One region of the Kurthia populi genome, then DNA from elsewhere that is predicted to be linked to it. Evidence: riboswitches for the same ligand, from Rfam matches in the RefSeq annotation. Region 1 holds a riboswitch; the other holds the start of a gene.
What was found. A riboswitch is a leader RNA that binds a small molecule or an ion and turns the genes downstream of it on or off. The one in region 1 is predicted to bind FMN.

Region 1 (6,608 bases):
GATAACCGCGAATGGGTGCTTTATGATTCGAGCGCACGTACTATTACATTTATGAAAGCTTGATTTATCTGCACAGTTTCCATATTATGAAGGTAATGACATGCTTCACATGGGGGTAATTTGGTGGAATGGCAACAACTTGAGTATTTTCAAATGCTCGCAAAAATTCAGCATATGACAAAAGCGGCTGAGAAGTTATCAATCTCACAACCTGCGCTTAGTCGCTCGATTGCGAGATTGGAGGATGAGCTTGGCGTCCCACTATTTGAACGACAAGGACGCTCGATTCATTTAAATCGCTACGGGGAGCTATTTGAGCATCGTGTAGAACGTATTTTAAATGAATATCAATTAGGCTTAAAGGAACTACAGCAACTAGTCGATCCAAATCATGGCGAAATTTCTCTTGGCTTCTTACACACACTCGGGACAAATATTGTGCCGGATTTAATTCGTCTTTTCAGAACGAAGCATCCAGATATTCATTTTTCATTGAAGCAAAACTATACACATTTACAATTGAAGCATTTATTATCAGGCGATTTAGATTTATGCTTAATGGCGAAAATGGACGTGCCAAAACCAATTCACTGGACCGAATTATGGCGCGATGAATTATTCGCCATCGTCCCAAGCGACCATCCATTATCCAAGCGTTCAAGCATTACAATTCACGAGCTTGCGAATGAATCCTTTATTTTAATGAAACCTGGCTATGCCTTACGCCTACAAGCAGATCATTTATTCGAGCAAGCGAAGTTTCAGCCGCATATTACATTTGAAGGCGATGAAGTGTCGACGGTGGCTGGCTTTGTTATTGCAGGTCTTGGCGTTTCGATTTTACCGGATGGCCTTGAAATTAACCAAAAAGGCATTTCAAAGCTTCATATTACAGGCATGAATGCTGAGCGAATTATCGGTATGGCTTGGTCTGAGGGGCGTTATTTGTCTCCTGCGGCAAAAGCGTTCCAACAATTTATTTTTGATTATTTCGATAAACAGCAGCCATCTTAAAAAAAGAGTTCAACTACGATGTAGTTGAACTCTTTTTAGTAAACCTATAATAAAAAAAGGTTGACGAAAATGTTCTCTTTCGCTATGATAAAGTCATTCCAAACGAAGGGGTGTCGTTTATGCAACATCATAAATTAAAAATGTGGATTGTTTCCGCACTATTTGCCGCCATTATTGCGATTTTCGCACAGCTGACGATTCCGTTACCATTAATTCCGATTACCGGCCAAACATTAGCCGTCGGATTAGCGGTCACAATTCTAGGCCTACGCTATGGCACATTATCCGTACTACTTTACATATTACTTGGTGCTATCGGCTTGCCGGTCTTTAGCGGTATGACTGGAGGCATTGGCATTATTTTAGGGCCAACAGGTGGCTATATTGCCGGCTTTATCGTGCAAGCACTGGCGATGGGACTTTACTTTAAAAAGTTTGGTTATTCAAAAGCACAGGCCATTATCGCTAATATTTTAGGTATGGTTATTACACTCGCCTTTGGGACAGCTTGGCTAAAAGTACTGGCAGATTTAACATGGATGAAAGCCGTACTGTCAGGCACGGTACCATTTATCATTGTAGGCTTACTAAAAGCCGTTATTGCCGGCTGGGTGGGCGCGATTGTACGTGAACGCTTAGTAAAAATCCGTTTGCTTGAAACGAAAACGGTTTAATACAAAAGAGGCTGGGACATATGTATACAAACAACCGTTCATATGAGCATAAGAAAAACCGGAATTGCGCGGTAGCGCGGTTCCGGTTTTTCGTTGCGAACACTAAAAAAGGAAAATGTTGTGTTTTGTCCCAGCCTCGTTTTTCGTTACACTAATTTTAAAAAGAAAAGCGCTAGCGCTAACACCATGAAGGCAATGGTAATGAAACGATAATGCTTTATCCATGCCTCTACCGCTAAAAAGAGCAGCACAACAAAGACGATCCATTCAATCGATTGAGTAATAAGCGGTTTTTCTAAAAACACATCAACAACAATAAAAAGAATAAGTCCCACTAGTAAACTATAGCGTATACCGGTTACCAAGCGAATTCCCCCATTATGTAAAAAAGAGAGCCGTAGTAACGACTCTCTTTTTGATTATTTACTTAAGTGCAAGCGTTGTTGTTTTTCAATCCATGTGTGTAACACTTTAAATAACACCATGACAACAACTGTTAGGATAACACCTTTTAAAATATTAAATGGTAAAATCCCAATTGCGATTGATTTCACTAAAACAGCACCTGTATCAACAGGCATGTTTAGGAAATAGTTGTACATCGGCATAAATACGAAGTAATTTAGTAAGCTCATGCCTACTGCCATTGTTACTGTTCCTGTCACTAAACCGAATGTTAAACCCTTTCTCGATTTCATACGACGTTGGATGAAGTACACTGGCATGATGAATAATAACGTTGTTACAAAGTTTGCGATATGTCCAACTGGTACACCTGTTGGGCTTCCTTGCATAAACCAATTGATGACATTTTTAAAGAACGCAACGCCAATACCGGCTACGGGTCCTAATGTAACGGTTGCAAGCAATGCTGGCACGTCACTAAAATCAATTTGCAAAAAGGCTGGAAACGGTGGTAGTGGGAATTGGAACAGCATGAGTAATGCTGCGATTGCTGACAGCATCCCAACAGCTGTCATTTTTTGTAATTTCGTGTTTTTCATTTGTCAAAGCACTCCTTTTGTGCGATTCACTTCACAAAAAGGAAAGATGCAGCTTACTTACTTGTAGTTGCCATTTATAAAAGAAAACCCTTATGTGCAGTCGCAACATAAGGGAGAATAAGGCATCGTCAAATAAGCGACTTAATAAGCAAAATTGCTCGTTTAAGTGCTGTACCTTCACCTTCTCCCATCCAGACTATACTGTCGGCTCCAGAGTCTCACTGAATCAGCGTTTTACGGCTCGCGGGCTTTAAACAATACTGTTTATTTACCGCCGGTCGGGAATTACACCCTGCCCCGAAGATGAATCATATTATTATTTTTTACACTTTTATCATACATAACAACTTGGAATTTGTAAAGTGCAACTACTTTAAATTCGAGATAATTTTTTTTAAGACTTAAACTTTCGGGTATACCTTGCGCGAGGTAATTGAATAAACCCGTTTATTTCAATCGGAGAAAATAGTGCCATGCGTGAGGCTATTCACCAAAAATTACGTGCGCATAATGATCACTTTATTGACCGAAGCGCACAGCGTGACTTTACAATTACAATTTGCGACAACGAACAGCTCATTGCCGGGCTTGCGGGCGAGATTTTCGGTCAGTGGATGCTAATTGTTTATTTAATCGTTGATGAATATTACCGCAAAAAAGGATATGGTGAAACGCTTTTAGTAGAAGCGGAAGCGCTGGCACGTCAAAAGAGCTGTCAGTTTATGGCGCTATCGACATTCGACTTTCAAGGACCGCATTATTATACGAAATTCAGCTTTAAGGAAGTGTATGTACGGCGACATTTCCCACAGACTGGCTCTGAGCATTTAAAAAAAATTATAAAAAAACACGGGTAGCGATTTTGTCGCTACTCGTGTTTTTATATTTGCTCTAATGGTAAATAGAATATAAATGTCGTGCCTACATCGACCGTACTTTCAACTAAAATACGACCTTTATGTGCTTCGACAATATTACGTGCAATGGCAAGCCCAAGTCCTGTGCCCGCCTTGCCGCGTGTACGTGCTTTATCCGCCTTATAAAAGCGCTCAAAGACATACGGCAAGTCCTCTTTTGGAATTCCTGCCCCGTCATCTTGCACGCGAATACGCGCAAAGTTCACTTGCTGGTCAACAAGCACCTTCACATGCCCACCATTTGGCGTGTGGCGAATAGCATTATCGATTAAATTCGTCAGCACCTGCTCAATGCGGTCTTGGTCGACAAGTAGCGTCGCCTCATTCGTAAACGTAGATTCAAACGATACATCAATATTTTTTTCACGACCACGCTGCACAAATTTTTGCGTAATACGCTCAAAGGTTGGATTGATTGGGAAAACATCTTCATATAATGTAATATTCCCTGATTCCATACGTGCTAAGTCCAGTAAATCATTTACAAGACGGCCCATGCGCTGTGATTCATCGTAAATAATACGGATGATTTCCTTTTGCTCTTGCTCATCTTGCACGATGTCATCAACGATTGCCTCTGCATAGCCTTGTAACATCGAAATCGGTGTTCGTAGCTCATGCGATACATTGGCAATAAAATCGGAACGCAGTTTTTCAAGGCGATGCTCTTCCGTTTGATCACGAATGACCGCTACCGCGCCGCGTACCTTATTGCTCGCACTATAAAGAGGACTAATTGAAATGATGTAATACACGCTATCAATTTCAAGCTCCTCTTCTAACTGCTCCTCAAGCTCAAGCACATGGTCAAGCATATGATAGATTTCAATTGGTAGTGGCTTTTCACTATCGCTGCCTTTATTTAGGAACCAATCTTGTAGCAATAGCTCCGCTGGTGGATTGCTTAATAACACAGTACGGTCCTTATTAAACGTAATTACCGCATCGGTCATTGACGTCAAAATACTTGAGAGTTGTTCTTTCTCCTGATTAATGACTTCAACATGATGTTTTAGCTGACGACCCATTTGGTTAAAGGCTGTGCCAAGCTGCCCAATCTCATCGTTTTGAAAAACGGGCACCTTCGTATCAAATTTCCCCTTCGCTAAATCAAACGCCGCTTCACGCATTTTTCGTAGCGGACGTGTAATACGCGATGATAGGAAGAACGTAAATAGCGTCGTCAAAACGAGCGCAATCGCTGCTGCTAAGAAAACAATTTTTGTCGTCTGCTCGGTCGTACGGTGAATGGCATCTGGACTTTGATAAATATAAATGACGCCATGCTCAGCCGATGTCGTTTCAATTGGATACGCCATCACAATATACGATTCTTTTTTATTTTTTTCAGTCGACGATGGCAGCATCATTTCTTTAATAACCGGTGTCTTTGATGTAAATGCCTTATTTAACTTCTCCGACTGTGTAATTTCATCTCGAATGGCTTGTCGATTTTCACCAGACTGTAGTGAAATGACGACATCACCTTGTTTTTCAGCAACGAGTGCATTCGTTTCGTCACTAATAATATCCGATAAAATACTTTTTGTTTCTTTTACGGAATAGTGGTGGTCGTCCATAATACGCGCGACGACGGCCGCCTCTTGCTTTAAGTTTTTTTCAGCTTGCTGTGTATGGTAGTTGTTTAGAAATTCAAGCATCAGTACTGTAAAAACAAACAGTACAAATGAAACGAGAAGCAATATGGTTCCCCATAGCTTCCCGACAATACTATTCCAAACGTTAATCTTCATCTACAACCTCAAATTTGTAGCCAACGCCCCATACTGTAACAATCATCTTCGCTGCACTTTCAGATACGCGATTTAATTTCTCACGTAAACGTTTCACATGCGTATCTACTGTACGAAGATCGCCGAAGAAATCATAATGCCATACTTCTTTTAACAGTTGCTCACGATCAAATACCTTGTCCGGCGCTTTCGCTAAGAAGTATAGTAGCTCATACTCTTTCGGTGTTAAGTTTACTTCGGTACCATCTGCTGTCACGCGGTGCGCATCATGGTCGATAGTTAAATGTTTAAAAACGACTAAATCTTTTGATGAAGCCGTTGTTGAAATTGGCGATGTTGTAGCAGAACGGCGTAAAATCGCTTTAATACGTAACACGACTTCACGTGGGCTAAATGGTTTCACAATGTAATCGTCAGCGCCTGTTTCAAAGCCTTCGACACGGTTTGCTTCTTCCCCTTTAGCTGTCAGTAAAACGATTGGCGTTGTTTGTGTTTCGCGGATTGCGGCACACGCCTCTAAGCCATTCATTTCTGGCATCATAATATCTAACACGATGGCATGATAATCACGGGCTGAAGCCATTTCAACAGCTTGCACACCGTTTTCACCTTCGTCCACCTCATATCCTTCTCGTTCTAAATACATTTTCAATAAACGACGGATTCTATCCTCATCGTCCACGACTAAAATTCTAATTTGCTCTTCCAAGCTGATCCCTCCTAGATTGCGTTACTTCTATTGTACAATTACCCTTTCAAAATGAAAAGAAAATCATCTACTCGGCATAGGAATGCAGCCCTGCAATAATTAAGTTAACCGCAATTAAGTTAAACATAATAATCGCAAAGCCTAAAACCGCTAGCCAAGCTGAGCGTTTCCCTTCCCAACCACGCGATAGGCGTACATGTAAAAAGGCGGCATAATAGAGCCACGTAATGAGTGCCCATACTTCTTTCGGGTCCCATCCCCACATACGACTCCAGGCTTCCTGTGCCCAAATCATCGCAAAAATTAATGCGCCGAGTGTAAAGACCGGAAAACCGATTAACACTGAGCGATAACTTATTTCATCAAGTAGGGGTAATGTCGTTTTTTGAACGAACGGCTGCAATACCGCAGCGAGTCGTCTGCGTAAAAGTATGCGTAGCGCACCATATAGAACGGTCCCAGCAAGCAATGACCAAATGACCGTCGTTAATTTTTTCGCATTAATCCATGCTGGTACTTCAACAAGTGGCTCGAAT
Region 2 (6,608 bases), on a different contig from region 1:
ATTAAACGAAGATCAAGAGTTATTTCGAAAATTTGTACGTAAATATCTTAATGACCAAGAGCAAACGAAAGTAGCGCGCGATTATATTGCAGGAAATGTCGAAGCAGTGAAGCAAGCAATTACAGGTGTTAATGAGCTTGGCTGTATGATGGTAAATATTCCAGATGATTATGATGGCATGGGTTTAGGTAAACTTGATCTTGTGCCAATTATGGAAGAGTTGGGCCGCACATTAATGCCAGGTGTCTTTTTAGAGACAAGTGCCTTTGCTGTGCCAATTATTAATCAGTTTGCGACAACGGAGCAAAAGCAACAGTATTTATCAGAAGTCGCAAGTGGTGAAAAAGCGTTCACCATTGCCTGGCTAGAGCCTGGTAGAAGTTATACAGAAAAAGGCATTCAATTAGAAGCTATACTTGAGCAAGAGCAATTTACGCTAAATGGTGTGAAAACGCAAGTAGCCGATGTTGCACTTGCACAGTACCTTATCGTACCGGTACGTGTTAACGGTGAAGTGAGTATTATTGTGGTAGATAAGGAGACGCCAGGCCTTACAATCACAGCGCAAAAAGGCTTTGATGAAACACGTCAGCTATCAAGTATTTATTTTGATAATGTGACGGTGCCAATTAGTGCGTTAATCGGACCACTTGGAGATGGTTGGGGAATCCTTCAAGAAGGTTTGTTATCGTATAATGCGGCTGTATCATCCGTTTGCGTCGGTGCGATGGAAAAAATTATTGAAGTGGCGAGTGAATATGCATGTATTCGTGAACAGTTTGGGCAAGCAATTGGGCGCTACCAAGCCATTAAGCATCGTCTAGCAGATATGAAGCTGTCACTTGAAACAGCACGTTCACTCTCTTATTATGCAAACTGGGCACTTGAAACAACATCGGAGGATCGTGTAGAAGCTATTTGTAGTGCACGTATTTTTGCGACGCAAGCCTTTGTTGAAATTGCCGCGCATAATATTCAAATTCATGGTGGTATTGGCTTCACTGAAGAAATTGATTGCCACTTATTTGTGAAGCGTTCACGTTTCTACGAAAATTACTTAGGTACACAAGCGCAGTACTATGACCAAGCCATTTCGGCACTTGGTTGGGATGCAGCAACTAAAGCCAAAGAACATGAAAATTTACTGATTTCTTAAAAGATAGTTGGTTACTATTTGGAATGGGACTTCTTGAAGCATTTGTTAATGTATAGAACATTTGCTAATGGAAGTCTTTTTTTGTTGAAAATTTTATTTCGAGGTGAAGTCGATGTTTAAAACAAATCGTACAGTTGAATCGATGTCCTATAAACAAAAAGCTCTGCTTGTCGCTGGAATTTTCTTATGTATGGAATTAGGACTCATGGTGTCTATGGAGTTTTCAATTGCTCTGCCTAGCATTATTACAGACATTGGCGGAGCGGAGTTTTATGCGCTTATTTTCACGGTTAATCTTGCTGTATCTGCAATTGTTACACCATTTGTTGGTAAATTGAGTTCCATACAAATCTATTTTTACATTTCGTTATTTTTGATTAAGCCTCATATTGAATCTTTTTTATGCTGAAAGTGCACATATTGTATTCCCTACTAAAAAAATAAGAACCACCACCATAACGGCAGTAGGTTCTTATTTTTTGATTTTATAAAGTACATATGTTGTTTTATATTCACCTTGATAAAGGGTTTGAGTTTTGATTTTTCCGCGATTTTTTACATAGTAGGAAATGGTATTTTCACCGTATCGCTTCTCCCAAATTTTAATCGCATTTTTGTACGTGCCATTTTGTGTTTTCACCGTTGATTTTGTAGAGAGAATTTTGTATGGGTTCTCGCTAAAATCGCTCCCTTGTAATTTCCCAGTTTGGTTTTTACGAACAGTAGGTGGAAGTAGGTCCCAAAATTTGAAGCTGCCATATTCAAAATTATGCTTTGAGCCACCAGCTGCTGTCAGTCCATATTTTTTGTCGTAAGAATAATCAGTGTAAACATCACCTTGCGTTAAATCTTGCCAAGCGCCCTTCATTGGCCCTGTTTTTACTAATTTGTCACGCCAAATATGAAGTTGATTGCCTTTTTTATCATATTCCTTATAAAAATATTGTGAGTAATTTGTTGATGGTTGATAAGCTTTCGTGCTAATCGCTGCAGAAGCAGTAGTTGTCGGTAATAAAAGAGCAGCAGTAGTTGCTGCGATGATACAAAGTTTTTTCATATCAATGCCTCCTTACAATTTAATATAGAATTTCATAAATACACTCGGTATTTTTCATCAATACCATACTTTTCTTGAAGGATATTACATGCCTTAGCATTTGAAGCTGCGTTTAATTTTTCCACTTCTGTATTTACTTCAGCTTCCTTTTGATACATTTCTTCTGATTTTTTTTCAGTAGTAGAAGCGAAAATTAAGCTACCAATTGCCAGCGCAGGTGCAATTGCAATGCCACCTAAGACCATAGTTCCTCCAGCAATTCCTAAACCACCAGTGGCTAAAGATCCTCCCCCTAAGAACGCTAGTGTAGCATTTTGTGCGGCAATGCCACTTAATGATGGGATGGCTGTACCAGTAGAAGCGGCAGCAAATGTAGTCGTGGCACCTACAGCCCCCATTGCAGCTAATCCACTTCCTGCGAGAGAAGCTACACCAGCAGTTAATACTTGTCCAGCTTGGATTACTTGCTTTTCAATATTTAAGACAAACGAATCTAAAACCTTGCTAGAAACAAAATTATCTATAACTGTTTCTCCTTTAAAGTTAATATTTTTAATTTGTTTGAATGAATTTACAAAGTCTTTCATCGTTGTATCTAAAATTTCTAATTTTAACTTTCCATAGTCTTCAAATTGACGATTCGTATCATCTCGATTTTCTTCAAATTTTTTATAAGCAGTCTTATATTTTCTTTCTAAATTTTCAGCTAGCTCTTTCGTTTCTTTCATATTTTGGAATGAATCATATCCTTTTTTACCGGCAACAGCTGTTGATGCTGCAACAGCTCCTGCAACAATTAGTGGAATAAATGGTAATATCATAGTCTAAAATACTCTTTTATATTTATGGTTATTTTTATCTATAATACCATATTTTTTAAATGAAATAAACTAATTAATAAATAAAATGGTTTAAAAAATAGAGAGCGTAAAATAATTTGCATTTATAGGTCAAATTGTTTTAGAAAATCGTACTAAAAAATAAAATATAGATTTTAGGAAAAAATAAGACCTTAATTTTCTGAATTTTTATTTTTAGTAGTCAAATGAAAAAATTAATGCTACAATCAATCCCATAAATGAATAACTTCCTTCGGGGTAGGGTGCAATTCCCAATCGGCGGTTATAGCCCGCGAGCTTTCGAGCAGGATTCGGTGAAATTCCGGAGCCGACAGTATAGTCTGGATGAGAGAAGGAATCGATGCATGACGATGGTGCGCAGCAGCGTTTCACTATGGTTTATTTGAGCATCGTAAAATGTAAACCCCGCTTGGTTAGAATACCAGACGGGATTTTTAAATTTTAAAACTACATAGCAATTCTTCGGGGTAGGGTGCAATTCCCAATCGGCGGTTATAGCCCGCGAGCTTTCGAGCAGGATCTGGTGGAACTCCAGGGCCGACAGTATAGTCTGGATGAGAGAAGAATGCGCAGAAAAAGCGTACAATTGTACGCTTGTTTGTCGACGCATAAATCAAGGAACCCCGCTATTACGTGAGGTTCCTTTTTTAAATGCCCAAAAGTTTGTTCGTAGTACCCCTCTATTCATTTATCCGATAAAACCAATTTATTTGGTTTAGAAAGGAGAATGAGCGATGTTTACAGGAATTATCGAAGAAGTTGGGACCGTGCAAAAAGTTTCTAGACAGCAACAAGCATTAGCATTAACGATTTCGGCAAAGATAGTGTTAGAGGATGTGCATATTGGCGATAGTATTGCAGTCAATGGTGTATGTCTAACGGTGACAGCTTTTACATCAATAGCCTTTACAGCAGATGTCATGCCGGAAACCTTTCATGCAACAAGTCTTGCAAAGCTAGCATCGGGTGATGGTGTTAACTTAGAACGTGCCATGCAGGCAAATGGTCGATTTGGTGGTCATATTGTCTCGGGTCATGTTGATGGTACCGCAACCATTGCGAAGAAACGTACAGTATCAAATGCCGTTTATATTGATTTACGAATGGATGCTGAACTGACACATTACTGTATTCCAAAGGGCTCGATTACAATCGATGGTACAAGTCTAACGGTTTTTGATGTTCGTGAAAACAGAATTACGGTATCACTTATTCCTCACACCTATGCGGAAACGATTTTTAGCAAAAAGCGAGAAGGTGCTATTGTTAATGTTGAAAATGATGTAATTGCAAAATACGTCGAAAAACTGACAGCTAAACAGAAGCCATTAACACGCGATTTTTTAGCGCATCATGGCTATTAGGAGGGAACGACATGCTACATACAATTGATGAGGCACTTGAACAATTACTAAAAGGTAACATGATTATTGTTGTTGATGATGAGGATCGTGAAAATGAAGGCGATTTTGTTGCATTGGCAGACTATGTGACTCCAGATACAATCAATGCGATGGCTACATACGGTAAAGGTTTGATTTGTACGCCAATTTCGACATCGATTGCTCAAAAACTAAAACTTACACCAATGGTTACGAATAATACAGACAATCATGGTACTGCTTTTACAGTAAGTATTGATTATAAAGAAACCGAAACAGGGATTAGTGCATTTGAACGTGCGCTAACAATTGAAAAAATGATTAGTAGTGATGAGCCAACAGATTTCCGTCGTCCTGGCCATATTTTTCCGCTCATTGCAAAAGATGGCGGAGTGTTAGAACGCCGCGGTCATACTGAAGCAGCCGTTGAATTAGCGAAGCTTGCAGGTGTGAAGGAAGCCGGCATTATTTGTGAAATCATGAGTGCAGATGGTCATATGGCACGCCTGCCAGAGCTTGAACGCATTTCAAGAATGATGAACTGTCCATTAATTTCTATTGAGCAATTAGTCGAATATGTAAAACAACAAAAGGAGCTGGTTACACATGGGTAAAACAATCGAAGCACAATTAGTAGGTACAGGATTAAAAATCGGAATCGTTGTTGGTCGTTTCAATGAATTTATTAATTCAAAATTAGTTGATGGGGCAATGGACGGGCTTTTACGTCATGGTGTTGAAGATAAAGATATTGACACGGTATGGGTGCCAGGAGCATTTGAAGTGCCGTTTATTGCAAAAAAATTAGCAGAAAAAGGCGAGTATGATGCAGTAATTGGCTTAGGTACGGTTATTCGTGGCTCTACAACACATTATGATTATGTATGTAATGAAGCAGCAAAAGGTATTGCGCAAGTTGGATTACAAACTGGTATACCCGTTATTTTTGGTATTGTGACAACAGAATCGATTGAACAAGCAATTGAACGTTCGGGCACAAAAGCTGGTAATAAGGGATATGATGCGGCAATATCTGCAATTGAAATGGCAAACTTAACAACATTATTAAAATAATATAATTCTTGTTACGTTTAATAGCTAATTAAAGATATACGTCAAAAGAATGGATGCAATAATCTAAGTTTAGAAAATTGACTATATAATATAATAGAAGAAACACAAAAAAACGGGCATTGTAATATGAATGTCCGTTTTTGTCTTCTTTGTATTCCTTTAAAATCTCTTAGAACTTAGTAAGCAAATAAAAAATAAAAGCTAGTAATAGTTTTGCTGTGAAGAATTATTATATGAAAGAAAATAAAGGAAAGAGCTCTAAAGACAAGACTACAAACATATTGAAGTGTTCTATTATGTAAAAAAATTTCCATCATGTATAATGAAAACAATATCAAATGAATTGGAGGTAGTCATATGGAATATTATTCATTACAACATTTACTAGAGAATACGGAAGTTTGCTTGATGAACCGAGAAACCGGGGACAAGTACGATACGTGGTCGACAGAAGTTGAAATTGATTTAACGAGTTTAGGTATCCGAGCGGAGCATTTTGAAATTACACAGTTTGATATCGACATCGTACATAATAAGGAGCGTGATACAACGTTTTTTATTAATGCGACGCCATATGGCACCGATGATTATGAAATCTACTTGTGGTTTAATGATATATTAGGTCCACGCCTCATGGATATGTTTTTACGGACCATTCATGAGTTTGTACGAGAAAAACAAAGTTTAGCCGAGTCATTTATGAGCGATGATGACTGGACAAATGACTAATGGAGGGTGGCTTTGGCCACTCTTTTTTGTGCTATAATGAGGCTAATGAAAGTGTAGGAGGGATCTGACATGGCTTGTACAATACATGCCTGCTCTCAAGTGGGCTAATGCGGTCCAATTCCGTTCGGCTTTGGACCATAAACCAATTGCCTAGACAAACGGAGGAATAATGATGATAAATCCAATTTTAACAGTAGCTAATGTACGCTTGATTGAGCAACAAGTAAATAAAATTTTAAACTCGAAATCGTTATCAAAAGACCCGGAAATACTAAGTGCAGTAAAAGGTATTGCAGTTGCTGAACTAAAAGAAAAACTCCCTGTAGCGACAGAAGAAATTTTGCGTGCTG

Region 2: another riboswitch for FMN. It lies ahead of ribE (riboflavin synthase); the one in region 1 lies ahead of ACFSY7_RS06100 (ECF transporter S component).

What each region holds. Positions count from the first base shown of each region.
Region 1 covers NZ_JBHUOR010000033.1:35,692-42,299, reverse strand. Annotated here, with positions in the region: gene ACFSY7_RS06120 (metallophosphoesterase family protein) at 1-63, shown strand, start outside; gene ACFSY7_RS06115 (LysR family transcriptional regulator) at 124-1,014, shown strand; gene ACFSY7_RS06110 (biotin transporter BioY) at 1,134-1,688, shown strand; gene ACFSY7_RS06105 (hypothetical protein) at 1,835-2,053, opposite strand; gene ACFSY7_RS06100 (ECF transporter S component) at 2,108-2,692, opposite strand; FMN riboswitch at 2,868-3,001, opposite strand; gene ACFSY7_RS06095 (GNAT family N-acetyltransferase) at 3,166-3,549, shown strand; gene ACFSY7_RS06090 (ATP-binding protein) at 3,573-5,363, opposite strand; gene ACFSY7_RS06085 (response regulator transcription factor) at 5,353-6,072, opposite strand; gene ccsB (c-type cytochrome biogenesis protein CcsB) at 6,140-6,608, opposite strand, start outside.
Region 2 covers NZ_JBHUOR010000136.1:34,891-41,498, forward strand. Annotated here, with positions in the region: gene ACFSY7_RS17190 (acyl-CoA dehydrogenase family protein) at 1-1,156, shown strand, start outside; gene ACFSY7_RS17195 (hypothetical protein) at 1,269-1,565, shown strand; gene ACFSY7_RS17200 (hypothetical protein) at 1,629-2,213, opposite strand; gene ACFSY7_RS17205 (hypothetical protein) at 2,246-3,034, opposite strand; FMN riboswitch at 3,298-3,413, shown strand; FMN riboswitch at 3,528-3,643, shown strand; gene ribE (riboflavin synthase) at 3,808-4,437, shown strand; gene ribB (3,4-dihydroxy-2-butanone-4-phosphate synthase) at 4,449-5,069, shown strand; gene ribH (6,7-dimethyl-8-ribityllumazine synthase) at 5,062-5,529, shown strand; gene ACFSY7_RS17225 (hypothetical protein) at 5,887-6,258, shown strand; gene ACFSY7_RS17230 (FusB/FusC family EF-G-binding protein) at 6,431-6,608, shown strand, end outside.